DNA from 4 places in the Priestia sp. 179-F W1.4 NHS genome. Region 3 is predicted to be linked to each of the others. Evidence: riboswitches for the same ligand, from Rfam matches in the RefSeq annotation. Region 3 holds a riboswitch; each other region holds the start of a gene.
What was found. Region 3 has a riboswitch for S-adenosylmethionine ahead of ACH0CI_RS20065 (methionine ABC transporter ATP-binding protein). Riboswitches for the same ligand answer to the same signal wherever they lie in the genome.

Region 1 (7,513 bases), on a different contig from region 3:
TAGGCGTAGCGCGAGCCAGCGTAGTAGTGAAGAAATAAAAATTACCAAACGCTCCATTCCAGAGCTCTGTATATGTTTGGAAAACCGAACCACCTGTTAAGGAGATAATAATGCCTCCTATTGCTAAGCCAAAAATGACCGCAATAATTGGTTGGATCAATGATTTAAGAAGTTTCTGCAACTGTATCACCTTCTACCGTTCCTCCTGCCATTAATATGCTTAGCTTCTCTTCCGTCGCTTCTTCTCTTGTAAGCTCTCCAACAATACTGCCTTCGTACATCACTAAAATTCGATCTGATAGTGAGATAATCTCCGACAGCTCAGAAGATACAAGTAAAATAGCCGATCCATTATTGCGTTTTTGAATCAAAGCGTCGTGAATACGTTCCATTGCCCCAATATCCACTCCTCGCGTTGGTTCGGCAGCAAGTAGAAAAGAAGTGTTTTGGCCAAGCTCTCTGGCAACAATCAATTTTTGCAGATTCCCCCCTGACAGTTCTCCTGCTTTTTGCTTAGATGAAGTGGCTTTAATCGAAAATTCATTTATCCATTCCTCCACGCTCGAATTGAATATCTTTCTTTTCAGCCAGCCCATTTTCGAGTAAGAAGCTTTATACTGATAGCCCATCAGCGCATTTTCTTCGATCGTATCGTCTTTAGAGGCTCCCCACATATAGCGGTCTTCTGGAATATGAGCGATTCCTGCTTCTCTTCTTTCACGCACAGATTGCCCTGTAAGATCTTCATCTCCAAGTTTAATACTTCCGCTGTCTGTTTCTACTAATCCAGCGATTGCTTGAAGCAGCTCTGATTGCCCATTTCCTGAAACGCCTGCAATACCGACAATTTCTCCTGCTGAAACGTGAAGAGACACATTTTGCAATACGTTTTTTTGTCCTTTTCCTTTTAAAAAGAGATTTTGTACGCTTAAATGAGAGGTGCCTTGTGACGGCACTCTTGCAGGACGCTCTTTTAATTCTCGTCCTACCATCAGCTTGGCTAAATGGTGAGCATTAGTAGATTCTTTATTTGTGACGCCGGCTACTTTACCATTCCGAAGAACCGTGATGCGGTCCGCTACTTCCATCACTTCTTGCAGCTTATGTGTAATAATAATGATGCTTTTTCCTTGTGAAGCCAAAAAACGGATTGTTTTTAATAGTTCCTTCACTTCATGAGGAGTAAGTACAGCGGTAGGCTCGTCTAAAACAATGATTTCTGCTCCTTGATACAGCACTTTTAAAATTTCAATCTTTTGCTGTTCTCCAATTGAGCAATGCTTTACTTTTTTATGAACATCTACTGAAATCTGATAGGTTTGGGTTAATTGCTGAACATCCTCTTTCGCTTGCCTTCTATTAAAAAAGAGACCTTTCTTTGGCTCATGCCCCAAGACAATATTTTCAGCCACTGAAAAATGAGGAAAAACCATAAAATGCTGATGCACCATGCCTATTCCGTTTTTAATCGCATCCGCAGGAGATGAAAACGAGACGGTTTTCCCATGTAGCTGAATACTTCCTGAACTCGGCTTTTCCATTCCGTAAAGCATCCTCATCAACGTTGTTTTACCAGCACCGTTTTCTCCGACCAGCGCGTGAACCTCGCCTTTTTTTAGCGTAAAAGACACGTTATCGTTTGCTAAAAATGAACCGTATTTCTTCGTTAAATTCGTTAACTGCAGCAGCTCACTCATTCCATTCATTGCTCCTTTCCCCTTTAGGTTTTTTTCAAAAATAAGAAAGAGAAGCCAGCCTTACTCGACTTCTCTTCTCAACTCACTTTGCTAACGGATCTTTTACCACTGTTTTTCCATCAATAATCGAATCTTTAATTTCTTTTAATTGATTAATCACATCTTGTCCTACAAAGTCACTAAGAGGCGTCTTGCTGTCTTGAGTCACATACGTTAACCCAACACCTTTTTCTTTTAAGCCGTATGTCACTACGCCCGATTTAAATTTGTCATTTGCGAGTGCTTCTACCGTTTCATAAGCAGCTGCATCAGATCCTTTTAACTGCGATAAAACGATATGCTCAGGATCTACTTCCGTACGGTCAATATCTTGTCCTGCCGTATAAAAACCTTTTTCTTTTGCTGCTTCAAATACACCCAAGTCGCCTACTGCTGATGCTCCGGCGATAAAATCAGCGCCTTTTGAAGCTTGTAAAATAGCAAGTTCTTTTGCTTTAGCTGGATCAGAGAAGCTTCCAACATAGTTTACTAGAAACTCTGCTTTTGGATTTGTTGATTGTAATCCTTCTTTAAAACTTACCGTCCATTTTTTTAATAATGGAATATCATCAGCTGCAACCATTCCTACTTTATTCGTTTTCGTAATCAATCCTGCCGCTGCTCCTAATAAATATGAAGCTTCTTGCTCACGAAATACAACGCTTCTTACATTTGGTAAATCGACCACTGTATCAATAATCGCAAATTGACGCTGCGGATTTTCTTGAGCTACTTTTTTCAACGCATCTTCGGATTCAAAAGAAGATGTAATAATCAAGTCATAATTTTCGGCTACCGCAGCACGCAAATTACTTTCAATGGCTGCTTGGTCCGTAGATTCAATTGTCTTTACATCAATGTTATACTTCTTCCCAGCGCGCTTTGCTCCATCATCCATTTGCTGAAAAAACGGGTTAACTCCAATCTTTTCAGGCAAAACAAGAGCAATTCGCTTCTTTCCTTTCTCTTCACTTCCACTGCTTTTTGTACTTTTTGACTGACAGCCAGTTACGAGTAGTACAAGCGCAACTGCTAAAATAAGAAATCTCTTCATTTAACTTACTCCCCCTATAATATAAAAAAAGCTCTTCCTTTATATAAAGGAAGAGCTCGTTAACCAAACGTCTCTTCCTCATCTTCAAGAACATACTGTTCTTAAGGATTTGGCACCATTCTGTCATAGACAGCGGTTGCCGGGTTTCACAGGGCCAGTCCCTCCACCTCTCTTGATAAGGAAAACAATAGCTATTTATTTTATGTAATATAGTCAATATTAATAGTTTTTCAACAATTGTCAATATTATTTTTCTTTTTTACGCAAAAAAACTTTAAAAACAGATAGGATTATACGGTTTTAGTCTACTAAAATATAAAATAAAAGTTAAAGCCTTTACCTCATTTCTTGAATCATTCTATACTTCTTCACAAAGCACTTATACTGAATCTGTTGACGGTCAAGAGGGTTTAGTGGTAGCAAATAAGTTTTATTATACCTCTTCCGTTAATGTGTTATTAATTGAAACCACTTTACCAATAATGTTAGACTTTTCCTTAGTAATATTGTTAAGAGGTGTTAACGGTGAAATTAATGAAAGAACTATCTGGCATAGCTATTGGGCTTATTATCGCTTTAGCCATTTCAAAAACATTTTTTGATACCCCGACCAACATTGGAATCATAGTTATTTTTATTACTAGTATGGTCGTAACAGGGATAGCAAGAGTAAAACTAAGATGAGATAATCTAACAAAAAAACGCCACCTTTTATTCGCAAGGTGGTGTTTTCTTTTAATGATTTTAGTATGTAGTAATTCCAAGTGAAGGCTTTTACCCTTCTCCATCAATCATCGTATACTTCCTAGCAAAGCGCTTGTAGTAAATTTGCTCATCCTCTTGTCCATTGTTAAAAACAAGTCGGTTATGATCAATATCTTTCTCTTTTAACACATAGCCTTTTTCATTCATCAGTTGAATATATTCATCTAAATGTCCTTTTTTCACCATATAGTAAAGAACATTATCTGAATCCGTAGTCTTTGCTACATCTTGACTTCCCATTTCTAACTTGAATACGGCTGTTGCTGTTTGAATGGGGCGGTAGTCTCCAAACACCTTTTCCCAGTTTAGTAGCAGCAGCGCGCCGAAGATTATGATACATCCTCCAGCGGCTACGGTTAGTACAAATCGTTTCGACACTTCTTTCTCTCCTTTACATTCTTTTTCTTCTATTTAACACAACAGATTGCCCTAAACTTGTTTTTACGCCAAGTCCTAGATACACAGCAGCACCTAAAGCTATTGAAATACAAGACGTGCTAATCGCAAGTGAAGATGCAGACAGCTTATTTTCTAGAAAATAGTGAGAAGCATAATTGCCAATAAGCACAGCGGCTGACATCACACTTACTAATAAAACAGGAGTCAACGCGGCTTTTCCTAGTGATTGAACTCGGTAAGAAATGGATTTTTCAATTAAATAAAAGTTATAGATAACCGATACACCATATCCTCCGTACGTCGCGACAACAGGTCCAATTTCTTTTAAGCTTGAAACCAACAGTACGTTTAATACTATCTTCACAACAATACCTAAGCCCAAGCCAAAAATTAATTTCTTTTGCTGATTAATTCCTTGAAGAATCGCGGCTGTTACGGTAAAAAGAGCAAATAAAATGGCAGCAGGCGCATACCATTGTAAAACAACTCCACCGATTTCAGGACTGTTTTTCGCTCCAAAGATCATCATATATACCGGCTTACCCAATAAACAAAGCCCCACCGCAGAAGGAAGAGTAAAAAACAACAGCAGCTGCAGCGTTTTTGTAATCTTTCCTTTTACTTCTCGTAAATTTCCTTGCACAAAAGAAGATGTAATACCCGGAATCAGCGACATGCTGAAGGCAGTCGCTAGCGATACCGGCACCATTACTAAAATTTGCGCTAACCCAATGACAGAGTTAATCGTTTCAGCTTTAGCTTGTCCATACCCTATTGATTGAAAGAGCATGTTAATCGTAAACGTATCAATATTTTGATAGATTGGAATAGCTAAACCAACTAATACAAACGGAACAGCGTACGTCACAAGCTCTTTGAACATTAAAGAGAACGGAACAGATTTATTATTCTTTCCGCTATTCACTTCCTTCATAATTAGCCGCTTGCGTTTTAGATACGTCGCACCAAGAATCCCTATACCCCCTAAGCCTCCAATAAACGCTCCAAACGTACCAATTCCAACAGCTTTTGTCATCGTGCTATGAAAGAGATGAATAACAGCGTATGCTCCTGCTAAAATAAACAGCACACGCACTATTTGTTCAATAATTGTACTCAGCGCGGACGGTCCCATGGATTGATTACCTTGAAAATAGCCTCGTAATAGACTCATAGGCGGAATAATAATTAAAGCAAAGCTCACCATTCGGATGACGTACACTACGTCTTTTTGACTATTTCCTGAGGAATCTTTTCCGTTAATAACTAGCTCAGCGAGCGAAGGCGCCATGGTATAGAGGACTAAAAATCCTATTATGCCTGTTATCGTCATTAATAGAAGGCCTGCTTTTAATAGATCTTGCCCTGCCCTGTAGTTTCCAAGACCGTTATATTTCGATACATACTTCGAAACAGCAAGCGGAAGACCCATTGTCGATAAGCTTAGCATCAAGGTATATGGACCGTATGCATACTTATAAAGCGCGTAACCTGACGTTCCGACTAGCGCTGTAAACGGAATAATATAAATAAAACCCAAAATCTTTGTTAGCAAAGAAGACGCTGTTAACAAAAGCGTACCTCTCATCAAATTTTTTTCCATACATCAAAACTCCAGCAATAAATATTATATTTTTAACAAATACTTGATTTATTGTATCATACTTACAGTTATTATCTAGTTTTTTATAAAGACTTAGAATCCTCCCTATATTACGTTTTTTTACATAATAAAGGAATAAAAACAAATCTTTTCACCTATGAGAAATGAATCGTTTTTTGCTTTTCACCTTACCTGACGTTTATATTCTGAAAGGCGTGTTACATTATATATATCAGTTACCAACTCAACTAAGACTCCTTGACCATTCTGGCCTACCTTCTCTTTTAGGTAGACTGAGATTGCTAAATCGTTATATATAGGAGGAAAAAATCATGAAAATGAAACAACGGCTATCAAAAGCGGCTGCTGCTACGACGATTACAGGAATTGCTGCGTTTGGATTTGCTCCTGTGGCTCAGCTTGATACCCCAGCACACGCAGCTACATCTCAAGAAACAAGCAGCCAAAGTCAAACAGCTGTAAAAAACATTAACGAAATTTATAACGCCGCAGTAAAAGGTGAAGTACCACGATTAACAGCGGACTTTAAAATTGGCAAAACCCTGCGTCAAGACGTTCGTGATCAGTTCGGTTCTCCGCCTGAAGGTTCATCAAATAACTTTGACTACTATCATGCGGAAATGGGCCATCCTGGATATGCATTTGGTTATGACCAAAATAACGTCATTAACGAAATTCGCTATTTTGGTACAAATGTAGAGCGTCAAACAAATTTAGGGTCCATCACACAAGCTAACTTAAAGAAAGAATTAGGTCAGCCAAACTTTACAGGTAAAGTAAAAGGTGATGGTACGACTCAAACGAGATACACCTATCACGCCGGCGCCTATGATCTTGAATTTATTTTTGATGATAGCAAAACGTTGAATCACGTAAACTTAGTTACAAAACCTTAAGAAATAGAAAAAAGTAGCAGGCAGCCTGCTACTTTTTTTCATGAAATAAAACTAAGGCGGAATCAGCTACGTGTTCGTACCCAATCTCCATATAAATCTTGTTAGACGTAGGGTTTGTCATGTCCGTGTATAGACTTGTTGTTTGAAATCCTTTGTCTAGCATAAGCTGAGAAAGCGTGGACACACAGCTTGAGGCATAGCCTTTTTTACGTTCTTCCCGCGGCGTGTACACAAAGTTAATCGTAACGTTGTGGGTTGTCGGACGCGTAGCATTAGCAATCGACACATACTTCCCGTTTACTTCCCATAAAAATAGCCGGTCTGCTTTAATAAAAGCTTCGCCTGTTTTGACAGCTTGTTCTTTTGATACAGGCTCCCCAATGACGCCCATAAACTCCCAAATCCATTCTGTCACGAGCGGAAGGTGCTCTAATCTTGCTTTTACCAGCACTCCGTCCGCGTCCGCAGCTTTTTTCACTTTGTCTAACCTATAAATGCGCTGATCCATTTTTAAAGAAGCTCCTTGATTTTTTAAATCTGCTAGTTTTTGAGAAAGATATAAAACCGTTTGTTTTTCTCCAACTAAACCCGGTACGTCGATTTCTTGTAACAGCTCTGCCGCTTCGCTTAGTTCACCCTCCGTTAGCTGCTGTATTTGAGACAGTATGATTTGCCGAGGATGGGTTTGCAGCAACACAAGCGCAGCACGGCTGTCTTTTAAAATAACACCCATAAAATTTGGTTTGCTGTTTTCCTGCAAGCTGTGTAAAATGCCGAGCGCTAAGTTATGAAGAACTTCATTCTTTGATAAAAGCGGCTCTACTTGGTTTTTAAATTCCTGCACTTCTCTATATCTATGTAACTGGATCATTTTCTTTCTAACTCCGCAAATGCTCTTACCGGAAACGTTCCGGCTCCTTTTATTTTAGGAGGCACGGCGTAAAATAAAAAGGACTCCGTTAGTTGATCTAAGCGACATAAGTGTTCAGCAATCACAATGCCCGCTCCTAACAGCAGCGTATGAGCTGGTCTTGCTTTT
Region 2 (7,513 bases), on a different contig from region 3:
ATGCCGCTCACGGCTGAAAATCATTTTCTGCCCGTATACGAAGAGATAGGTGAACGTGCTAAAGAACAGGCAAAGCTCATGTTTTTAAACTATCCGAATAATCCTACCGGTGCAGTGGCAACGGCAGAATTTTTTGAAGACACCGTGGCGTTTGCTGCCAAGCACGATATTTGTGTGGTACACGACTTTGCCTACGGAGCCATTGGATTTGATGGTGAAAAGCCAATCAGCTTTTTACAGACTCCTGGTGCAAAAGAGACGGGAATTGAAATTTATACTCTTTCTAAAACGTATAACATGGCGGGATGGCGAGTTGGATTTGCTGTAGGAAATGAAAGTGTAGTAGAAGCTATTAATCTTCTTCAAGATCATATGTATGTCAGCCTCTTTGGGGCGGTTCAAGAGGCAGCAGCGGCAGCTCTGTTAGAATCTCAACAATGTGTGAATGATTTAGTTAAGCGATATGAATCTAGACGCAATACCTTTATTCAAGGGCTTCAAGAAATTGGTTGGGACGTTACATCTCCAGCGGGCTCCTTTTTTGCATGGCTAAAAGTTCCTAAAGGATATACTTCTGAACAATTTTCAGATTTACTTCTTGAAAAAGCCCACGTTGTAGTGGCACCTGGAGTAGGCTTCGGAACATATGGTGAAGGCTATGTGCGCGTAGGACTGCTGACGGATGAAGAGCGCATGAGAGAAGCTGTATCTCGAATAAAAAAATTAAATTTATTTTAAAAACGCATTGACAATCCTTTTTGAGTTGGCTTAATATGTAAGAAGTTAACGAGATTAATAACCGATAAATCCTAGCGGTATTTTTTATTTAGTATATAATCTACGAATTCAATTTAAATAAATAGCAACTTTCTTATTAAGAGTAGGTGGAGGGACTAGCCCGATGAAGCCCGGCAACCGACTTAACGCATGTTAAGCACGGTGCTAATTCTTGCAGCAGCAGCTGAGAGATAAGAAGAGCAACGAAAGCCTCTTCTTAATCACAGAAGAGGTTTTTTTTATTAACGATATTAAACAGCAAGGGAGTTTTTAGCATAATGAGTGAAATCGTTGCAAGCTACTTACTACATGACAATAAAGGAAATTTTCATAAAAAAGCGGAAGGAATTGCTTTAGGACTAACCGTCGGCTCATGGACAGATCTGCCGCTTTTAGATCAACAGCAGCTTCAAAAGCATAAAGGGCGCGTCGTATCCGTAACTGAGCTTCAAGACTGCGAACGTGTTAACGGATATTTAGGCGGAGAGGTTAAGCAGGCTATTGTCAAAATTGCTTATCCTACTGCCAACTTTTCAAGAGATTTACCGGCTATTTTAGTTACGGTTTTCGGAAAACTATCACTTGATGGAAAAGTGAAATTATTAGACTTGGATTTTCCTGATGAATTATTAGCTGAATTCCCAGGACCGCGCTTTGGAATAGAAGGTATACGAGAGAAACTAGGCGTTTATGACCGTCCGCTTGTGATGAGTATTTTTAAAGGCGTGATTGGAAGAGACATGACGTACTTAACAACTCAGCTGCGTGAGCAAGCGCTTGGCGGAGTGGATTTGGTTAAAGACGACGAGATTTTGTTTGATAGTGAACGAACACCTTTTGAAACTCGCGTTACAGAAGGAAAAAAAGTACTGAATGACGTATACGAAAAAACGGGACACCGCACGCTGTATGCTGTTAATTTAACGGGACGAACGTTTGAATTAAAAGAAAAAGCGAGAAAAGCAGCTGAGCTAGGAGCCGATGCTCTTTTATTCAACGTATTTGCTTACGGGTTAGACGTACTGCAGGCACTTCGAGAAGATGATGAAATTAACTTGCCGATTATGGCACACCCAGCTGTTAGCGGAGCGCTTACGCCATCAGAGTTTTACGGTTTTTCAAATTCATTGCTGCTTGGAAAGCTATTGCGCTTAGCCGGAGCGGATTTCTCTCTGTTTCCATCACCATACGGAAGCGTAGCGCTTTCTCTTGAAGATACGACAGGCATTGCCTACGAATTAACGCGTCCTGTATACAAATATAAGCAGTCTTTCCCGGTTCCTTCAGCAGGAATTCATCCTGGAATGGTACCGCAGCTTGTGAAGGACTTTGGAATCGACAGCATTATTAATGCAGGAGGCGGAGTTCACGGTCATCCAGAGGGAGCTATCGGAGGAGGAAAAGCATTCCGTGCGGCGATAGATGCAGTACTCTCTCATCAAACATTAGCCGAAAAAGCTGAAGAATCAAAAGAGTTGCAAAAAGCTTTGCAACTATGGGGAACAGTAGAGGTGAAAGCATGACATCGTTAAAAATCTTTTGTGACTTTGATGGAACAATCACAAACAGCGATAACATTATTGCTATTATGAAACAATTTGCTCCTCCGGAGTGGGAAAGTATTAAAGACGACGTGCTAGCACAACGCGTCTCCATTCAAGAAGGAGTAGGGCAAATGTTTGCCTTGCTTCCCGTGGAATTAAAGGAAGATATTATTTCTTATATTTTAGAGACGTCTGCTATTCGAGATGGATTTGATGATTTTATTGCCTATACAAAAGAGCATCATATTCCGCTTTATATTGTAAGCGGAGGAATTGACTTTTTTGTAAAACCGCTTTTGGGAAATCGAGTTGCAGAGGAAATGCTCTACTGCAACGGATCTGATTTTTCCGGTGAGCATATTTCCATTACGTGGCCTCATACATGTGATAAACAGTGTACAAATGACTGCGGCTGCTGTAAGCCAACGATTATTCGCCATCTTGCAGATGAAAGAGATCATACGGTTGTTATTGGCGATTCAATTACAGATTTGCAGGCTGCCAAATTAGCTGACACTGTCATTGCGCGTGACTTTTTAATTAAAAAATGCGAAGAGCTATCTCTACCGTATCGTCCTTTTTCTACTTTTTATGATGTGATTCACCATTTACAAGAATTAACAGAAGAGGTGAAAGCATGAGTATTATGGCTCAGCAAAGATTACACGAGCTTGCAGATATAAAAGATGAGTTGGCAGAGCGCGATTGGTTCTTCGGTACAAGCGGAAACTTAGCGATTAAAGTGGATCAAAATCCGACAACTTTCTTTGTATCAGCAAGTGGAAAAGATAAAAGAAAACGCACAAATGAAGACTTTTTGTTAGTTGATCAATACGGGAAGCCTGCAGAAGAAACACATTTAAAGCCTTCTGCTGAAACGCTTTTACACGTTAAGATTTACGAGTCAACGAATGCTGGGTGCAGCCTTCATGTACATACAATCGACAACAACGTGATCTCTGAACTGTACGGAGATGAAGGGTTTATTTCATTCAAAGGCCAAGAAATTATTAAGGCACTGGGTATTTGGGAGGAAGATGCGGAAATTACTGTTCCGATTATTCCGAATTACGCGGATATTCCGACACTAGCAGAAGAATTTTCTCACCATATAAAAGGCGATCAAGGCGCGATTTTAATTCGTAACCACGGGATTACGGTATGGGGGAAAAATGCGTTTGAAACAAAAAAAGCGCTAGAAGCCTATGAATTTCTATTTAGCTACCATGTGAAATTACTATCACTTAAAGGCATTAAGCCAAAGGTGCATTTATAAAAGGAGGAAATAAAAATGGCGCAAATTCGCTTACATGTAAATAATAAAAGAATTGAAACTCAAGAGGAAGTATCAGCTTTTCTGGCAAACAATGAAGTTATTTATGAAAACTGGGATATTACAAAACTTCCAGAAAATCTTCGTGAAAAATATGATTTAACTGATGAAGAAAAAACAGAAATTTTAAACGCTTTTGGTGAGGATATTAAAGATATTTCTGAACGCCGCGGCTATAAAGCTCAAGATGTTATCTCGTTATCGGAATCTACACCAAACATTGATGAATTGTTAAAAAACTTTCAGCGCAAGCATATTCATACAGATGACGAAGTTCGCTTTATCGTAAGCGGTCATGGAATCTTTGTTATTCAAGGAAAAGACGGTGAATTTTTTGATGTTGAATTAGAGCCGGGCGATTTAATTTCAGTACCAGAAAACATTCTTCATTACTTTACACTAATGGAAGATCGTAAAGTAGTCGCTGTGCGAATTTTCGTGACAACTGAAGGATGGGTACCTATTTACGCATAACAACTACTTGTAAAGCATAGGTCATGATCACCCCGCTTTTACATCTAAAAGCGGGGTATTCTTTGGATTATTATAAAACTAACTATTTTTATATGAATAATGAGTTTAATAGGAGGAACACCATGAAAAAGAGTAAAAAAATGCTGTGGCCACTTACTTTGCTCGTGCTTCTAGTTTTTGCGCTGGCTGCCTGCACGAAAGAACAGCCAAGTCTAAACGAGAAAGCACAGGCAGCTCCAGCGCAGCAAGCGGCTTCTGCTAAGCCTGTACAGCAAGAAGGAAAAAAGATTACGAAAGATACAAAAATTGTTCTTATTTCTGAATTTACGTCAGGCACTCACGCTGCTCAGTACATAACAGGTGTGACAAAAGCGGCTAAAAAAGCCGGAGTACAGCTATCCGTTTCTGATTCTAATAATGATCAATCTAAAATGGCGGCGTATTTAGACACGGCTATTAACCAAAATGTCGACGGTATTATGATTGACCACGGCCGGGCTGAAACCCTTGAACCTGGCGTGAAGCGCGCGATTGCAAAAGGGATTCCCGTTATTGCAACAGACGTAGAATTAAAAGTAGAAGGCGTTACAACGATTGACCAAGATGATTATATGCTTGCGCTCCAGGGGCTAAAGCAAATGATGCAGGACATTAACGGAAAAGGAAATATTGTATATGCGTTTGTTGGAGGCTTTGCACCGATGGAAAAACGCGACAGCATTTATAAAATTATGATGAATCGCTATCCAGATGTAAAACAAATTGCCACGTTTGGAAGCGCAACAGACAACACCTCTCTAGACACTCAAAATAAAATGGCGGCTGTATTAAAGCAGTATCCAAATAAAGGAGACATTGCAGCCGTTTGGGCACCTTGGGACGAATTTGCAAAAGGAGTCACAAGAGCGATTAAAGAAGCAGGACGAGATGAGATTAAGGTATATGGAGTGGACTTATCTGATGAAGACCTACAAATGATGCAGGCAAAAAACAGCCCGTGGAAAGCGTCAGCTGCTGTAAACCCAGCTTCAGTAGGAGAAAAGCAGGTTGATTTGCTTCTTAAAAAGATTTACGGTCAAGAGATCCCTCGTTATTATTCCTTTGATCCGGTTTTAGTCAAACAAACTGACTTGCCTAATCAAACGATTAATATGGACCAGCTTAGTCAGTACGTAGAAGAATGGGGTAAAAAAGAGTAGAAGTGGAGGGACAGACATGACGAACGAGCTTTCAATGAAGAACATTACAAAAAACTTTGGTTCTTTTCAAGCGCTGAACAAAGTTGATTTTACTGTTCAAAAAGGGGAAATTCATGCTTTATTGGGAGCCAATGGTGCCGGTAAAAGTACGTTGATGAAAATATTGTGCGGAGCTTACGACGAGTACGAAGGAAAGACCTACAAAGACGGAGGAGAAATCTCTATTTCTTCTCCTAAGGAAGCGAAGAGCCACGGCATCGGCATTGTACACCAAGAAGTCGATGTAGCGCTGATTCCTTCGCTATCAGTAGCTGAAAACATTGTGTTAGACGTGCAGGTTTCTAAGAAAAGTAAGACATTTGTAAACTGGAAATCTATTTATAAGAAAGCGGAAGAAGCTCTTTCTTTACTTGGTTCTTCTTTATCCGTTAAAAAAAATGTTGTTGATCTAACTCTATCAGAAAAACAGCAGGTGCTTATTGCACGTGCAATTGTACAGAATGTTGATTATTTAATTTTGGATGAACCAACCGCACCTCTTAGTGTGGAAGAGACGAAACAATTGTTTTCTGTGATGAGAGAGCTGAAGAAAAGCGGAGTAGGCATTATTTATATTTCACATCGCCTTCAAGAAGTGGTTGATATTTGCGACCGCTTAACGGTTTTAAAGGACGGACGCTATGTAGCTACAAAAGAAACTTCACATACATCAATTGAAGACGTGATTACGCTCATGTTAGGAACGTCTTCTGTAAAACAGTGGGTCAAAAAATCAGTAGAAGTTGGAAACGAACTTTTACATGTAGAAGCATTATCCCTTCCAGGGCGCCTTTCGAATATCTCTTTTCATGTAAAAGAAGGAGAGGTAGTCGGTATTGCAGGGCTTGTAGGAGCAGGGAAAACGGAGCTTTGCCGAAGTCTATTTGGTTTAGAGCAATATGTCAGCGGCAGCGTTCGGTTAAAAGGCAAGAAACTAAAGTTGAATAAGCAGCCGTATTATTATATTGCACAAGGTCTTTCTCTTGTTCCTGAAGAACGAAGAAAAGAAGGAATTTTTGTTCATGAATCGATTGCCGATAACTTAGTTTTGCCAAGTCTGTCCCGCTTTACAAATTATTCGTTTCTAAAGCGAGGAAAGATTAAAGAAAAAGCGCAGAAAACGACTGGGCAAGTTGGCGTAAAGTCTCATTCTATCGAGCAGTCAGTTGGAACGTTAAGCGGTGGAAATCAGCAGAAAGTAGCAATCGGAAAATGGCTTGTTACGGATTCTGACGTACTGTTGTTCGATGAGCCAACTAAAGGGGTTGATGTGGGCTCTAAGCGAGAGATATTCGACTTAATTACAGGGCTTGTGTCACAGCAAAAAGGCGTTGTTTATGCAACCTGTGAATTCGAGGAGCTGCTAGGGGTAGCGGATCGAATTTATGTTATGTACAACGGGAAAATCGTGAAAGAATTATCCAAAGAAGAAGCAACTAGTGAAAAATTATTTTATTATACAGCAGGAGGAGTAAAAGGATGAGTGCGGAGTATGTAACAGAACCTGTAGCGAAACCAAAGAGAAAAATAAGCGTTTTCGACTTTTTTTACAAATATGGGACAGTCTTAATGATTTTTGTTATTATGATTATTTTTTCCATTGCCACACCTAACTTTTTAACAGGAGAAAACATTAGTGATATTCTGCGCTCTATTTCCATTGTTACCTTAATTGCGCTTGGTGTAACGATATCGTTAACCGTCAACGGACTCGACTTATCTGTAGGATCTACGGCTGGTTTAGCCACTATTTTATCAGCTTCTATGCTCGTTTTACACAGACAAGAAATTGCAGTTGCGATCATTGTTCCGATTATTGCATCGCTTCTCATCGGGTTAGTGAATGCTTTTTTAGTAGTGAAAGTAAAGATTCCTGATATTTTAGCCACGCTTTCCATGATGTTTATCGTACAGGGGATTTTATTAACGTATACAAAAGGCTCAGCTATTTATACCAATATGCCTTTACCAAGCGGAGAAAGAGCTCCGGGAATTTTCATTCCTTCTTTCCTTGCGCTGGGGCAAGGTCACTTTCTAGGTATTCCCGTCCCTGTGATCATTATGCTGCTGACTGTGCTGCTTGTTCATATCGTTTTTTCCTATACAAAGTTTGGTCGTTTTTTCTACGTAACAGGAGGTAACATAGA
Region 3 (7,513 bases):
ACGAAGGACCGATTGATGATTTAATTATTGGTTGTGCGATGCCTGAGGCAGAACAAGGTTTGAATATGGCTCGAAATATTGGCGCTCTTGCAGGTTTGCCTTATACGGTGCCAGCAATAACGATTAATCGTTATTGTTCATCAGGTTTGCAAAGTATTGCCTACGGTGCAGAACGAATTATGCTAGGGCAAGCCAAAGCAGTGTTAGCTGGAGGAGCAGAATCAATGAGTTTTGTTCCGATGTTTGGAAACGTAGCGCGTCCGAATGTTCAGCTGGTTGAAAATGCGCCGGAGTATTATATGGGCATGGGACATACAGCAGAACAAGTGGCGATGAAATACGGCATTTCACGTGAAGACCAGGATGCATTTGCCGTACGCAGCCATCAAAAAGCAGCAAAAGCACTTCAAGAAGGGAAGTTTAACGACGAAATTGTTCCCGTGGAAGTGACGCTTCGGAAAATCGATGAAAACAATAAGCTACGTGAACAAAAGCTGATGTTCTCTCAAGATGAAGGAGTTCGTCCTGGCACAACTGCGGACGTATTAGGGAAACTTCGTCCAGCCTTTTCGATTAAAGGATCCGTCACAGCTGGAAACTCTTCGCAGACAAGTGACGGAGCTGCATCCGTTTTTCTAATGGATAAAGAACAAGCTGAAGCAGAAGGCTTAAAGCCTTTGCTTAAGTTTCGCTCATTTGCAGTTGGAGGAGTTCCGCCTGAAGTAATGGGGATTGGCCCGATAGCTGCCATCCCTAAAGCTCTTAAACTAGCAGGGCTGGAGCTTTCTGATATCGGATTGTTTGAATTAAATGAAGCATTTGCTTCTCAAGCACTTGGCGTTATTCGTGAATTAAATATTAATGAAGATAAAGTAAATGTAAACGGAGGCGCTATTGCCTTAGGTCATCCATTAGGCTGTACTGGAGCTAAGCTGACTCTTAGCTTAATGCACGAAATGCAGCGTCGAAATGAGCAGTTTGGAATTGTCACCATGTGTATTGGTGGAGGAATGGGAGCTGCTGGTGTATTTGAATTGTTAGCATAATCATTTCAAAGGGGGATATGAACATGTCAAATAAAACAAAACAAATGATTAAAGGTGGAAGTTTTTTAATTGAAGAAGGCGATGCAAGCCGCGTCTACACGCCGGAGGATTATACATCTGAACAAAAGATGATTGCCAAGACGACAGATGAATTTGTAGAAAACGAAGTCCTTCCGCAAGTGGAATATTTAGAAAAGCATGAATTTGACCGTTCTGTAAAGCTATTAAAACAAGCTGGTGAATTAGGCTTGCTTGGTGCAGATGTACCGGAAGAATACGGTGGGCTTGGTTTAGATAAGATTACCTCGGCTTTAATTGCTGAAAAAATGTCTCGAGCAGGCGGATTTTCCATCACTCATGGTGCTCATGTAGGAATTGGGTCATTGCCAATCGTCTTATTTGGAACAGAAGAGCAAAAACAAGCATATTTACCTGCTTTAGCGGTAGGGGAAAAAATAGCGGCTTATGCGCTGACTGAACCGGGTTCTGGTTCGGATGCTCTCGGTGCTCGAACAACAGCTCGCCTTAACGCAGAAGGTACACACTATGTGTTAAATGGAGAAAAGCAGTGGATTACGAATGCTGGATTTGCTGATGTATTCGTGGTGTACGCAAAAATTGACGGCGATAAATTTTCTGCTTTTATCGTTGAGCGCGAATTTCCAGGCGTTTCGGTTGGCCCGGAAGAGAAGAAAATGGGAATCAAAAGCTCATCAACCAGAACGTTGATTCTTGAAGATGCGCTTGTTCCAAAAGAAAACGTGCTAGGTGAAATTGGAAAAGGCCATGTGATTGCCTTTAACATTTTAAATATTGGGCGCTATAAGCTTGGAGTTGGAGCAGTTGGAGCAGGGAAACGTGCGTTAGAAATTACGTCTCAATACGTTAACCAGCGTCAGCAGTTTAAAACGCCAATTGCTAAATTCTCATTAACACAAGAAAAGTTAGCCACAATGGCTTCTAAATTGTATGCAACTGAAAGCTCCGTATATCGTACGGTAGGACTTTTTGAAGACCATATGGGCCAGCTTTCAGAAGAACAGCAAAAAGACGGAAAACAAATTGCTGCTTCTATTGCTGAATATGCTATCGAATGTTCATTAAATAAAGTGTTTGCCACGGAAGCTCTTGACTACATTGTAGATGAAGGCGTGCAGCTTCATGGAGGCTACGGTTTTATGAGCGAGTATGAAATTGAGCGTCTGTATCGCGATTCTCGCATTAATCGTATTTTTGAGGGAACAAATGAGATTAACCGTCTTTTAGTACCAGGCACATATTTACGCAAAGCGCTAAAAGGAGAGCTTCCACTGCTTCAAAAAGCACAAACGCTTCAAGAAGAATTGATGATGCTTATGCCGCAGGAAGTAGGAAATGAGCCGTTAGATCAAGAAAAAATGCTTGTGCAAAACGGGAAGAAAATTGCGCTCTTGCTTTTGGGATTAGCTGCACAAAAGTATGGCAAAGAATTAGAAAAAGAACAAGAAATTCTCGTTAATATTTCTGATATGATTAGTAACGTATATGCAATGGAATCCACTGTTTTACGTACTGAAAAAGCCATTTCCAAAACAGGAGTAGATCAAAACAGCTTAAAATTAAAATACACGCAAGTATTCTGCCAAGAAGCATTTAATCGAATCGAAGCAGATGCAAAAGAAACGTTAATTGGCGTTGAACAAGGTGATACGCTTAGAGTCATGCTTTCGTCTCTTCGCAAATTAACTCGCTATACACCAATCAATGTAATTAGCGTAAAGCGCGAGGTTGCAAAAACGCTTCTAGAAGTAGAGAAGTTCACAGTTTAAGGAAAAAGGAGCTCGTTTTGCGAGCTCCTTTTTGTTTAAGAAGCCTCTATCTAGGTAAATGATAAAGGATGTGTTAAAATACGAAAAAAGCTTAAAATAAAGGGTGGTTGACGAAATGTCATTATTTTTTTATTCATATCCAAAGTGCGGTACGTGCCGAAAAGCAAAGAAGTGGCTCGATGATAACGGAGTAGCATATGAAGAAATTCATATTGTAGAAAATCCGCCAACAAAAGAGCAGCTGCAAGCTTACTATCAGAACAGCGGCCTAGAATTAAAAAAATTCTTTAATACAAGCGGTAAAAAATATCGCGAGTTAGGTCTTAAAGATAAAGTAAGCAGTGCGAGTGAAGACGAACTTCTGTCTATTCTTGCGTCAGATGGCATGTTAATTAAGCGTCCGCTGCTAACAGATGGACAAAAAGTAACGCTTGGTTTCAAAGAAGAGCAGTTTGAGGACGTGTGGAAGTAAGTTTTCAAATAGAAAATTTTTACCTTTTACGTTACACTGTTAATAGGAAGTTATTTTAGGTTGTAGAAAGTGTTCTCCACGTTGAAGGCGCTTTTTATATAAACAAATTACGATACATATTTTGGAGGGATTAAGATGAGTACACCAAAAGATTTGCGTTATTCTGAAGAGCATGAATGGGTAAAAACAGAAGGAGACGTTGTCCGCGTAGGTATTACACATTTCGCTCAAGCTGAGCTTGGAGACATCGTATTCGTTGAACTGCCAGAAGTAGGAGCAACAGTAGAAGCTGACGAGCCGTTTGGTAGCGTTGAATCAGTAAAAACAGTTTCTGAGCTTTACGCACCAATTAGCGGTGAAGTTGTAGCAGTAAACGACAACTTAGGCGATAGTCCTGAACTTGTTAATGAATCTCCATACGAAGAAGCATGGATGATTACAATCAAACCATCTGATGCTTCTCAAGTAGACAAGCTGATGACAGCAGAGCAATACGAAGAAATGACAAACGAAGGATAATATTCCTCCATAAATTGTCTTTATGAAAAGTTTTTGACTGGACACTCTATTAGTAAACAAGCTAAAGGAGTGTCTTTTTATGTTTGAAAAACAAAAAATGGACGTTACAGATCGCGTTACAGCTAAATTTCATGACGGCGGTATGAAATTATACGTTGATAAGCAGCCAATTGGTGAAGTTAGCTACGGAACAAGCGGCAATGAATACCGCTTTGAAGAAGGATATTCGCAAGAAAATAATAAGTTCTATCAATACGCGGACGTACAAAAACAAGGTGAAACGCAAAAATATACAGACTGCGATGAAGAAGCAGGATGGTGCTAAACAGTGGCAACTGCCGCTGTTTTTCTTGTTTTATAGAGATAATATGGCCTAAACTGCCTTTTAAAAGAGTTCTTTCTTGCAAATTTCTTTTAAAAAACAGGTGAACTGTGATACATTAACGAATATTGTATAGCATAAAGAAATGATGTTACTATACAACTGACGATTATGGGTGATGAAAATGGGGCTAATTGAAATTGAAAAAGTAATTATTGTCGAAGGAAAGTCAGATAAAAAGCGTATTCAAGATATCATTCGAGAACCAATTGAAATTATTTGTACAAACGGTACGATTAGTTTATCAAAGCTGGATGAAATTATTGACTGTACGTTTAACAAAGAGGTATACATACTCGTTGACTCTGATGATTCAGGGAATAAGCTGAGAAAACAATTTAAACGAGAGCTTCCGGAAGCAGAGCATCTATATATTGATAAAATGTACCGAGAAGTTGCTGCCGCCCCTAGACATCACATAGCAACAGTATTGCTGAGTGCCAATATCGATGTTAATGCAGAATTTTTAACATAAAAGGAATGAGCAACATGCAAGAATGGAGCGAAAAACAGCTGGATGATCAGTTAAAAGAAGGAGAAAGAGCCTTTATCTTTTTCCATACGCCTTTTTGCGGGACATGTCAGCTGGCAAAAAAAATGTTAACCGTGGCAGAAGCGATGCTGCCGGATGTAACCATCGGAATGAGCAATTTAAATTATATGCCTTCAAAAGCAGAATTATTTTCTATTGAAAGCGTACCTTGTTTGATTGAAGTGGAAAATGGTGAAATGGTAAAAAAACTCTACGCGTTTCATTCCATCGAGCACGTACTCGAGGAGCTTCGATAATCAAACGTTTGTTTAAAATGAAGAAGTGGAAAGAGAGCGAACCGTTGGGGCTGTTGAAATCTTGGGATATTATCCCAAGAACAAAATCTGTTGACAGCCTATCTGACACATGCTAAAATCACACTCATGAATGTTCATAAATGAATGAATATTTCCCAAAAACAAAATAATTGTTGCGAACTCTTATCAAGAGAGGTGGAGGGACTGAGCCCTGTGAAACCCGGCAACCGTCAGACTAACTGAAATGGTGCCAATTCCTGCAAAGCTATGCGCTTTGAAAGATGAGAGAAAGGATTAAATATCGAGCCTTTCTGTCATGCGCAGAGAGGCTTTTTTAATGGGGAAAATTGTTTTACGGCTTTTTCATCCTATAGGGCAACCTAACATAATTAAGTTTTTATTAAAGAAGGTGAAGAAATATGATTACATTAACAGACGTTACAAAAATTTATCAGGCCAAAAGCGGTCAAGTAACAGCTGTTGATAATGTGAATCTAACCGTTAACCAAGGTGAAATTTACGGAATTATTGGTTATAGCGGAGCGGGGAAAAGTTCTTTGATTCGCTTGCTAAACGGATTAGAAACACCAACGACAGGAACGGTCGAAGTAGCAGGTAATGATATTGGAAAAATTAAAGGCGGAAAACTCAGAAAAGCTAGACAAGAAATTAGTATGGTATTTCAGCACTTTAATATCTTGTGGTCGCGTACGGTACGAGAAAATATTGCCTTTCCGTTAGAAATAGCAGGGATTTCAAAAGAAAAAAGAATGAAACGAGTGGACGAACTTATTAAGCTAGTCGGGCTTGAAGGGCGTGAAGATGCTTATCCATCACAGCTTAGCGGCGGACAAAAGCAGCGTGTTGGGATTGCTCGAGCGCTAGCGAACAATCCAAAAGTATTGCTTTGTGATGAAGCAACATCAGCGCTTGATCCTCAAACGACAGATTCTATTTTAGATCTGTTAGTAGATATTAATGAGAAGCTAGGGTTAACCATTGTATTGATTACTCATGAAATGCACGTCATTCGTAAAATTTGTCATCGAGTAGCCGTTATGGAAAATGGGGCAGTAGTAGAAGAAGGACAAGTGCTAGAAGTATTCAGAAAACCTAAGCAGCCGATTACAAAACGATTCGTTCAACAGATTTCTGAACCAGAGGAAACGTTTGAAACGATTGAACAAGTAAAAGAGCTGTATCCAAGCGGGCAAATTATTCAGCTGACGTTTGTTGGCGGAAAAGCAGAGCAACCGCTCATTACAACGATTTTAAAACAGTTTGATGTAACGATTAATATTTTGCAAGGAAAGATTTCTCATACACAAACAGGTTCATACGGGACGTTGTTCGTTCATTTAGACGGAGAATTAATAGAAGTTGAAAAAGTCATTGCATACATTCATGAGCAGCAGGTAGAAGTGGAGGTAATGACAAATGCTTGAGAAACTATTTCCAAACGTTATTTTAGATGATTTTATTCAAGCGACAAATGAAACACTATATATGACGGCTATTTCAGTTGTAGCCACATTTGTTCTAGGTATTTTATTGGGCTTGCTTTTATTTTTAACGTCCAAAGGACAGCTTTGGCAAAACAAACCTTTATATGCCATTGTGTCGGCGGTTGTAAATATCTTTCGTTCCATTCCATTCATTATTTTAATTGTTTTACTGATTCCATTTACCAAAGCATTGGTAGGAAGTATTTTAGGCGCTAATGCAGCGTTACCGGCTTTAATTGTTGGAGCAGCACCATTTTATGCGCGTCTTGTAGAAATTGGTCTGCGTGAAATTGATAAAGGTGTTATTGAAGCTGCTAAATCAATGGGAGCCACAACAAGCACTATTATCTTTAAAGTGCTGTTACCTGAATCGCTGCCAGCTTTGATTTCCGGTTTGACAGTAACAACCATTGCGTTAGTCGGCTATACGGCAATGGCGGGTGTGATTGGAGCTGGAGGTCTTGGAAACCTTGCATATTTAGAAGGATTCCAGCGCAGTCATAATGACGTAACGCTAGCCGCTACGATCTTAATTTTGATTATTGTATTTATTATCCAACTTATTGGAGATGCGATTACTGCAAAAATTGATAAAAGATAAAGGGAGGATTATTTATTATGAAAAAATGGCTTTCAGCTTTAGCATTAACATCTGCGCTAGTAGTAGGATTAGCGGCGTGTGGATCTAACAATGGATCAAAAGATGAAAAGAAAATTGTCGTGGGTGCATCTAATACGCCTCATGCTGAAATTTTAGAACAAGCAAAACCTATTTTGGAAAAACAAGGAATTGATTTAGAGATTAAAAAATTCCAAGATTACATCTTACCGAACACAGCTCTTGCAAACAATGAAATTGATGCAAACTACTTCCAGCACGTTCCTTATATGAATTCAGTGCTAAAAGATCATAAAGGTGAAAAAGGGTATGATTTCGTAAGTGCCGGTGCCATTCACATTGAACCAATTGGTATCTACTCTAAAAAATACAA
Region 4 (7,513 bases), on a different contig from region 3:
CAATTAAAAAAAGAGCTTGAAAACCATTGCGAACGTATTCATACTCGCTATGTAGAAACATCATCACAACACTTGCCAGCTGCGCTTGAAGAAGCCGTAGCGAACTATGGAAATGGTCTTGTCTGCACGTGGGATGATCCTAGGTTTTCCGAATATGGATTGAATCTGCTGATGGAGAAATGGGAAACAAGCAGTAGCCTTCATGTATGGAATTCTGCAAAAGGCGATGAGAATATTAAACTAGCTGAACAAGCAAATGTAGGCATCACATTCAGTGATTTGACGCTAGCGGAATCCGGCACAGTTGTTTTGTTCAGCAGCGCTGCAAAAGGACGATCGGTCAGTTTGCTGCCGGCCACTTATATTGCGATCATTCCTCAAAGTTCCATTGTCCCTCGCATGACACAAGCTGCTGAAATGATTCATGAAAAAGTAGAGCGAGGAGAAACGATTGCTTCTTGCATTAACTTTATTACGGGACCGAGCAATTCAGCTGATATTGAAATGAATCTAGTCGTTGGCGTGCATGGACCTATTCAAGCCACTTATATTGTAGTGAATGATCGATAGAGGCTGGGGAAAATGTATTTTAGCCGAAGTGAAAAACGAACCGTGAATCAAACATGTTGATTCACGGTTCGTTTTCTTTGTTATGTTGAGCATAGGTTTCATTTTGTTATGTCCCAGCCTCTGTTATTCATGCTCCTTTTTTAAATAACGGGAGAATGTGAAGAAATGTCGCATTTTGAATAAACGTGACTAATTTTAAAAAGGTAAAAAGCAAATCTTGTAGAATACTAAGTCTATAGATAAAAGGTGGGGAAATGGGAAGTGCAAAAGAAAGGAGCAATGAGCATGTCACCACACAGAGAATTAACATCTGAAGCTGCGCAAAAGCAGCAAGGTGAATTAGAGCAGCTACGAGCTATTTTTAATGACGTATTAGATGCCATTGTCGTATTTGATGAGTATTTTCAAGTTATAAATGCCAATGAATCAGCCTGCGGGCTGTTTGAAAAAACAAAGGATGAGCTATTAACGTATCAAATGAAAGATTTTCTCATGTATTTTCCGTATGACATGATTGAAGCGTACTATCCAGCGCTTTTAGAAGAAAGCTATTTCAAATATGAAGGCGCGATGACGCTTCAAAGCGGCATGATGAAACATGTTGAATTTACTTCACACAAACATAGTCACATGTCGGGCATTATTGTGTGTACATTTCGAGATATTACGCAGCACAAGATGATGGAAAATGAACGGTTTATTAGTCATCATATGTTTATGGATGTATTTAATGAAGCGGTAGATGGAATTGTCATTTTTGATCGAACCGGTCAGCTTATCGACGCGAACCCTTCATTTTGCGAACGATTAAATTATACAAGAGCACAGCTTCTAACCAAAACGTTAGAGGAGCTTGTAGAACCTACTTATCACTATAAAGTGAAAAAATTATGGAGAACTCTGCATCAAGAAGGAAAGACAAGCGGCGAGCTGCCGATTAAGCTCGAAAATGGAGACGTTACTTTTTTTGAATTTACCACAACGGCTAATATATACAGTCAATACTATATGTCCATTATGAGAGACGTGACGGAAAAACGGCTGATGGAGCAGCAGCTGTTGAGAAGCGAAAAAAATTTCAGGGCTATTTTTGAAAATGCGATTGAAGCCATTTTGATTTGGAAAGACGATGGGGAAATCTTAAACGCTAATCTTGCTTCGTCCCGTACTTTCGAGCTGCCGTTGAACAAATTGATTGGAAGTAATTTGTATACGTTTATCGATAAGCAAAGCTTTAGTGCATTAAAAATGCTGCAAACATTTCAAAAAGAAGGAGAAATTCGCAATCAGCTTCCTTTTTACATGCCAAATGGAGAAATCAAACAGTTGGAATTCACAGGGAAAAAAGGCATTATAGAAGGAGACCATTTAACCATTTTTCGAAACATTAGTGAACGTACAAAAATCGAACAAGAGCTTCGGAATAACGAAGAGAAATTCAGACAGATTTTTAATGGTTCGATCGATGGGTTAGTTTTATGGGACGGCAAGCGAAATATTATTGATGTGAATTCTTCTCTTTGTGATATTCTCGAACTCAGCAAAGAGGAGATTTGTGCGCATTCCATGGAGGATTTTATTTCTTCAGCGAATTTAGATGCGGTCATTGAGCATAAAGAAACAATTGAGCAAAAAGGGGAAGCTGAAGGAGAGATTACGTACGTTACGGGGAACGAAAAAGTTAAAAATATCGAATTCTCTACGAAAAAAGATATCTTGCCAGGTCTATATATGACGCTTTTAAGAGACGTAACGGAACGAAATCAAATGCAGGAGCAGATTCGGAAATCGGATACGCTTCAAGTAGTCGGACAGTTAGCAGCTGGGATTGCGCATGAAATCCGCAACCCGATGACGGCTTTAAAAGGGTTTGTTCAGCTGCTAGAAAGCAGCATTCAAGAAGATCACTCTCTTTATTTTGATATTATTAAATCCGAATTAAAAAGAATCGAAACCATTATTACAGAGTTTCTAGTACTCGCTAAGCCACAGGCCGTAAAGTTCGAAAAGAAAAATCTAGCTGCGGTTGTTAAAGAAACGATTGATTTATTAAATGCTCAAGCGCTTTTAGAAAATATTCAGTTTGAACTAAGTGTGTCCCCTCAGCTGCCAATGGTATACTGCGAGCCGAACCAAATTAAACAAGTACTAATAAATGTAATTAAAAACGCAATTGAAGTTACGTCAAACGGGGGAAGAATTTTTGTTGAAGTCTATTCTACAGAGCCGCACTACGTGACGGTCTCCATTCGAGATCAAGGAGACGGAATGCCCGAAGAGCGCATCAAGCGCTTAGGAGAACCATTTTATACGACAAAAGAAAAAGGAACGGGGCTCGGTTTGATGGTCTCATATAAAATTATCGAAGAACATAAAGGGCGAATTGAAGTGGAAAGCAAAATAGGAGAAGGAACAGCTTTTCGTGTTATTCTTCCAGCCTAAACAGAAAGGATAAGCGAGTATGTACTATGGAGAAATGAACTTATTTTCTGATTTGAAAATTTATATTGTAGCCTCGGAAAAAGGGGTTCAACATATTTGGTTTGATAGCGATGATCACAACGAGCAGCTTAAAAAACTTGTCCATGACGAGAATTATCACCTTGTGAAAGAAGCGAAGCGGCAGCTTCAGGATTATGCTGAAGGGCGCACGCTAACATTTGATGTGCCTTTGGATATAAAAGGAACAGACTTTCAAAAAGAAGTGTGGTTAACGCTTAAAGGTATACCTTATGGACAAACGTGGTCTTATAGTGATGTAGCGGAGTCTGTTAATCGCTCTAAAGCCGTAAGGGCCGTGGGACAAGCGAATCGTCGAAATCCACTGCCTATTATTTTACCTTGTCACCGTGTGATTGGTAAAAATGGAGCTTTAACAGGTTATGCAGGTTCCCAAACTCATATAAAAGAAAAACTATTAATGCTTGAAAGAAATGTAGCAAAAGGCGCTCTGGAGTTAAAATAACTATTCACCGTCTAATTTCCAGCCTTCTCCCTGCACAAAAACACCGTCAATTTGCTGAGGAGAAGGGAGGGAATTTAGTTCTTCATCTTTGGATAAATCGAATAGCTGATATTGCTGCTTACGATTCACCGCTTTGTTTTTATCCGTTTTTTGCTCTGCACTCATTTTTACTCCTCCTTATTCAAAAAGAATCCCCTATAATATATGTAGAAAAAGCAGAGAGTACTGTTACAATTGTGTTACAAATGCAGCCAAAAAGCGCTGTTTAATAAAAAAGGTTGAGACATAACAAAATCAATGTCATCTAAAGATGAACAACTCGTATACATAAACTGAACCGCTTGTGACACCGCAGTTGATTTCCGTGCAAGACTTCGCTTTCCGCGGGCGGCCGCTGAGCCTCCTCGTTGCTTGCGCTCCTGCGGGGTCTCACCTGATCCGCTTTTCCCGCAGGAGTCTTCACCTTGCCCTCCAATCAACTGCTAGAGGGAACGAAACAGATAAAACGATATGTACCATCACAAAAAAACGAACCACTAATCAACATGTTGATTAGTGGTTCGTTTTGCAGTGGGGCTAAAATACTTTTGTCCCAGCCTCTTGTTATTGAGCAGATTGCAGCAAAACTTTTTGAATGGATTCAAAAGACGAGGAATGGATAACTCCATGCTCTGTAATAATGGCCGTAATCAGTTCGCTTGGCGTCACATCAAAAGCTGGATTGTACACAGAGATTCCGTCTGGAGCAATTTGCGTATCTCCAATGTGCGTTACTTCTTTAGGTGAACGTTCTTCAATAGGGATGCTGCTTCCGTCTTGAATAGATAAATCAAATGTGGACTGCGGCGCTGCTACGTAAAATGGAATACCGAATGCTTTCGCTAAAAGAGCAAGTCCATACGTTCCAATTTTGTTAGCCGTATCGCCATTTGCTGCAATGCGGTCAGCACCTACAATGATCCCATTAATTCCTTTTGTTTTAATGGTATGAGCAGCCATATTATCTGTAATCAGCGTAACGTCTACTCCCGACTGCTGAAGTTCCCATGCTGTTAAGCGAGAACCTTGAAGAACGGGTCTTGTTTCACAAGCAAATACTTCAAGCGGAATATCGCGCTGCTTAGACAAGTGAAAAGGTGCTAATGCGGTTCCATAATAAGCTGTAGCAATTGAACCAGCATTACATATTGTCATGATTTTATCTTTCTTTTTAAATAAAGAAAGGGCATGATCTCCAATTCGGTAGCACGTTTCTTCATCTTCTACTTGAATTTGAATCGCTTCATGAACAACTTTTGTTTTAGCTTCATTAACGGACGAAGCGGATTCAGCGCTTTTCGCTACGCGGTCCAGTGCCCAAAATAAATTGACGGCAGTCGGGCGTGAACTAGCTAAATACTGTTGATCAAGAGCTAGCTTTTTGTTAAATTCCTTGACTGAATCCGTGTCATAGCTAAGGGCAGAAAGAGCAAGACCAAAAGCCGCCGTAATGCCAATTGCAGGGGCTCCGCGTACTTTCAAGGTAGTGATAGCATCCCATACGTCTTTAATGGTTTGCAGCTTAATATATTCAACTTTGCCAGGAAGCTGCTGCTGATCTAATAAAGTAATATATGATTCATTCCATTCCACTGAGCGCGGAAGTGATAGTGTATTTGTCATGCTGATACCGATCCTTTCATTGTGTACATTATTAGTTATCGAAGTAAATGTTCAAATTCATTTGGTGAAACGTCTTGTTGATGCAGAAGTAAATAGCGTCCAATTTTTAACGCAGTACGTTTAGCGTTAATTTTTCTTTCCTCTGAAGAAATTTCGTCTAAGTCTGCGACGTGAGCTAAGCCAATTGTACGTCGAATGATTTCACATCCTGCATATCCAACAGCATCTTGCCACGTTTGTGTTAAAATTTCATGTAATAAGCGCTCATCTTTAGCGAAAGGTTCAATGTTTTCAGAATGCCAAAGCGCAGTAAAGGTATCTTTAAATACGTTCCATGTGTTCGTAATGTGTGCAAATAACGGTTCGCGATCTGTTTTTCGAGAAAGAGCATTTAAAAATAAATTCGCAACAAATTGGCCTAAATCGAATCCAAACGGACCGTAAAAAGCAAACTCTGGATCAATCACTTTCGTTTCTTGACTGCTAGCAAATATGCTTCCTGTATGTAAATCACCGTGAATTAGCGTTTGGGCATTTGTTAAAAATTTATATTTTAATTTTGCTGCTTGTAGCTTTACATCTCCATCGTTCCACAATTCTTCTACATCAGGACGCAGCGCTTCTTCAAATTCATTTGTATCGATATCAAAAAAAGGATCTGTAAAAACTAAATCTTCCGTAATATTGCATAAGTCCGGATTGCTGTACTTGACGACTTCTTCTTTTTTATCCTGAGGCTTTAAGGCAAAATCCGACGTTTTGAACGCAATATGTCCTAGAAAAGAACCGATATGCTGTGAAAGCAGGGGATAACTTTCTCCTTGAATAAGTCCGGCGCGGGAAATCGTTAAATGAGACAGATCTTCCATGACCGTAACAGCAAGCGTTTCATCGTGGTAATACACAGCTGGTACGAGTTCAGGGGTAAATGCACCGAATTGCTTGAGCGCATTGCTTTCAATCGTGGCACGGTTCAAGGATAGAGGCCAGCTTTCGCCTACAACTTTTGCATAGGGAAGTGCTTGTTTGACGATAATGGATTTATTCGTTTGATCATTTATGATGTGAAAGACGAGATTTAAGTTGCCATCACCGATTTCACGGGCAGTCAGTGCTTCTGTGGCATCAAAGAGACCTAGCTTTTTCACAAGTTTGATTGCTGAAATTTCTGTTAAAGGCTGATACTTCTCTGTTTTTGTTGTTGACATTAGAATCCCTCCATAGTTTATTAAACTGATTTGTTTACTAAGTTAATAGGTTTAAGAATGTATGGAGGCTTTTATAATTTTAGAAAATATAAAAGCCTCTTTCGTTGGAAAGAGGCTTGATTGTAGTGTTCAAACCTCTTATCTGCCAGAAAGAATTACTTTCTGTTGGAATTAGCACCGTGCCTTTGTAAAAACATGTTTTACGGGTGTGATCCACCTTAGGATGGAATGACGGTCGGTTGCTGGGCTTCACAGGGCCAAATCCCTCAGCCAACTCTTGATAAGAGTACGATTACTTATTCAATTTTGATTTGTTTGAAAATTTTATGTTATCTGGTGAAAATCGTATCATGCAAAAAAACGGCTGTCAATACATAATTAATAAAATTCTGTGCGGCGATCTGTAAAGACAGGAATTTGTTTACGAATTTCTTTTACAAGTTCCAGGTTAACGTCGGCACTTAAAAGTTCTTCGCTATCGCCAGCTTCAGCGATTATTTCTCCCCACGGATCGATGACTAAGGAATGTCCGGCAAATGTGTTATTAGGATCTTGGCCTACACGATTACACGCGATTACATAGCATTGATTTTCGATTGCGCGGCTAATGAGCAGTGCTTTCCAATGGGCAAGTCTTGGAGCCGGCCACTGAGCAACAACAAATAAGACTTCTGCTCCGCTGCTAGTATGCACGCGAATCCATTCTGGAAAACGAATATCGTAACAAATAACTCCTGCGCATAAAGACTGTTCAAGTGTAAAAAGATTTTTTGCTGTTCCTGCTTCTAGATAGAGGTGCTCATCCATTAATTTAAATAAGTGCAGCTTACTGTATTGTGACACTTCACGACCTTTTCGGTCAAAAATATACATCGTATTTGTGACGCCTTGCTCTGTTTTTTTCGCGATCGAACCTGCCACAATATTTACTTCGTTCGTTTTAGCAAATTGAGAGATTAATTGCTTGGCCTGCTGTCCTTCATCATCGGCAATTTCGTCTAGCCGCGTCAAATCATAAGCTGTATCCCATAGCTCAGGAAGCACAAGGATGTCAGGGTTTTCTTTTAGAGCTTCCGTCATTTTTTGTTGAATATATTTTCGGTTTTTA

Region 1: linked by a shared signal. The riboswitch ahead of ACH0CI_RS05600 (BMP family protein) and the one ahead of ACH0CI_RS20065 (methionine ABC transporter ATP-binding protein) in region 3 are both predicted to bind S-adenosylmethionine.
Region 2: linked by a shared signal. The riboswitch ahead of mtnW (2,3-diketo-5-methylthiopentyl-1-phosphate enolase) and the one ahead of ACH0CI_RS20065 (methionine ABC transporter ATP-binding protein) in region 3 are both predicted to bind S-adenosylmethionine.
Region 4: linked by a shared signal. The riboswitch ahead of mtnK (S-methyl-5-thioribose kinase) and the one ahead of ACH0CI_RS20065 (methionine ABC transporter ATP-binding protein) in region 3 are both predicted to bind S-adenosylmethionine.

Annotation. Positions count from the first base shown of each region.
Region 1 is NZ_JBIQFF010000001.1:1,080,802-1,088,314, reverse strand. Features, by position in the region: gene ACH0CI_RS05610 (ABC transporter permease) at 1-190, opposite strand, end outside; gene ACH0CI_RS05605 (ABC transporter ATP-binding protein) at 165-1,697, opposite strand; gene ACH0CI_RS05600 (BMP family protein) at 1,780-2,790, opposite strand; SAM riboswitch class I at 2,866-2,972, opposite strand; gene ACH0CI_RS05595 (hypothetical protein) at 3,316-3,474, shown strand; gene ACH0CI_RS05590 (hypothetical protein) at 3,565-3,933, opposite strand; gene ACH0CI_RS05585 (putative polysaccharide biosynthesis protein) at 3,947-5,557, opposite strand; gene ACH0CI_RS05580 (YjgB family protein) at 5,890-6,474, shown strand; gene ACH0CI_RS05575 (GNAT family N-acetyltransferase) at 6,503-7,345, opposite strand; gene ACH0CI_RS05570 (cyclase family protein) at 7,342-7,513, opposite strand, start outside.
Region 2 is NZ_JBIQFF010000002.1:496,765-504,277, reverse strand. Features, by position in the region: gene ACH0CI_RS13075 (pyridoxal phosphate-dependent aminotransferase) at 1-738, shown strand, start outside; SAM riboswitch class I at 869-975, shown strand; gene mtnW (2,3-diketo-5-methylthiopentyl-1-phosphate enolase) at 1,056-2,300, shown strand; gene ACH0CI_RS13065 (2-hydroxy-3-keto-5-methylthiopentenyl-1-phosphate phosphatase) at 2,297-2,962, shown strand; gene ACH0CI_RS13060 (methylthioribulose 1-phosphate dehydratase) at 2,959-3,597, shown strand; gene ACH0CI_RS13055 (1,2-dihydroxy-3-keto-5-methylthiopentene dioxygenase) at 3,613-4,128, shown strand; gene ACH0CI_RS13050 (sugar ABC transporter substrate-binding protein) at 4,251-5,327, shown strand; gene ACH0CI_RS13045 (sugar ABC transporter ATP-binding protein) at 5,344-6,849, shown strand; gene ACH0CI_RS13040 (ABC transporter permease) at 6,846-7,513, shown strand, end outside.
Region 3 is NZ_JBIQFF010000004.1:299,131-306,643, forward strand. Features, by position in the region: gene ACH0CI_RS20030 (acetyl-CoA C-acetyltransferase) at 1-1,046, shown strand, start outside; gene ACH0CI_RS20035 (acyl-CoA dehydrogenase family protein) at 1,070-2,854, shown strand; gene ACH0CI_RS20040 (arsenate reductase family protein) at 2,970-3,326, shown strand; gene gcvH (glycine cleavage system protein GcvH) at 3,462-3,845, shown strand; gene ACH0CI_RS20050 (YusG family protein) at 3,925-4,170, shown strand; gene ACH0CI_RS20055 (toprim domain-containing protein) at 4,352-4,702, shown strand; gene ACH0CI_RS20060 (thioredoxin family protein) at 4,717-5,016, shown strand; SAM riboswitch class I at 5,197-5,304, shown strand; gene ACH0CI_RS20065 (methionine ABC transporter ATP-binding protein) at 5,436-6,461, shown strand; gene ACH0CI_RS20070 (methionine ABC transporter permease) at 6,454-7,122, shown strand; gene ACH0CI_RS20075 (MetQ/NlpA family ABC transporter substrate-binding protein) at 7,140-7,513, shown strand, end outside.
Region 4 is NZ_JBIQFF010000002.1:504,878-512,390, reverse strand. Features, by position in the region: gene ACH0CI_RS13115 (LutC/YkgG family protein) at 1-570, shown strand, start outside; gene ACH0CI_RS13110 (PAS domain S-box protein) at 832-3,012, shown strand; gene ACH0CI_RS13105 (methylated-DNA--[protein]-cysteine S-methyltransferase) at 3,032-3,535, shown strand; gene ACH0CI_RS13100 (hypothetical protein) at 3,536-3,700, opposite strand; gene ACH0CI_RS13095 (hypothetical protein) at 3,775-4,014, opposite strand; gene mtnA (S-methyl-5-thioribose-1-phosphate isomerase) at 4,139-5,197, opposite strand; gene mtnK (S-methyl-5-thioribose kinase) at 5,233-6,405, opposite strand; SAM riboswitch class I at 6,541-6,692, opposite strand; gene ACH0CI_RS13080 (carbon-nitrogen family hydrolase) at 6,784-7,513, opposite strand, start outside.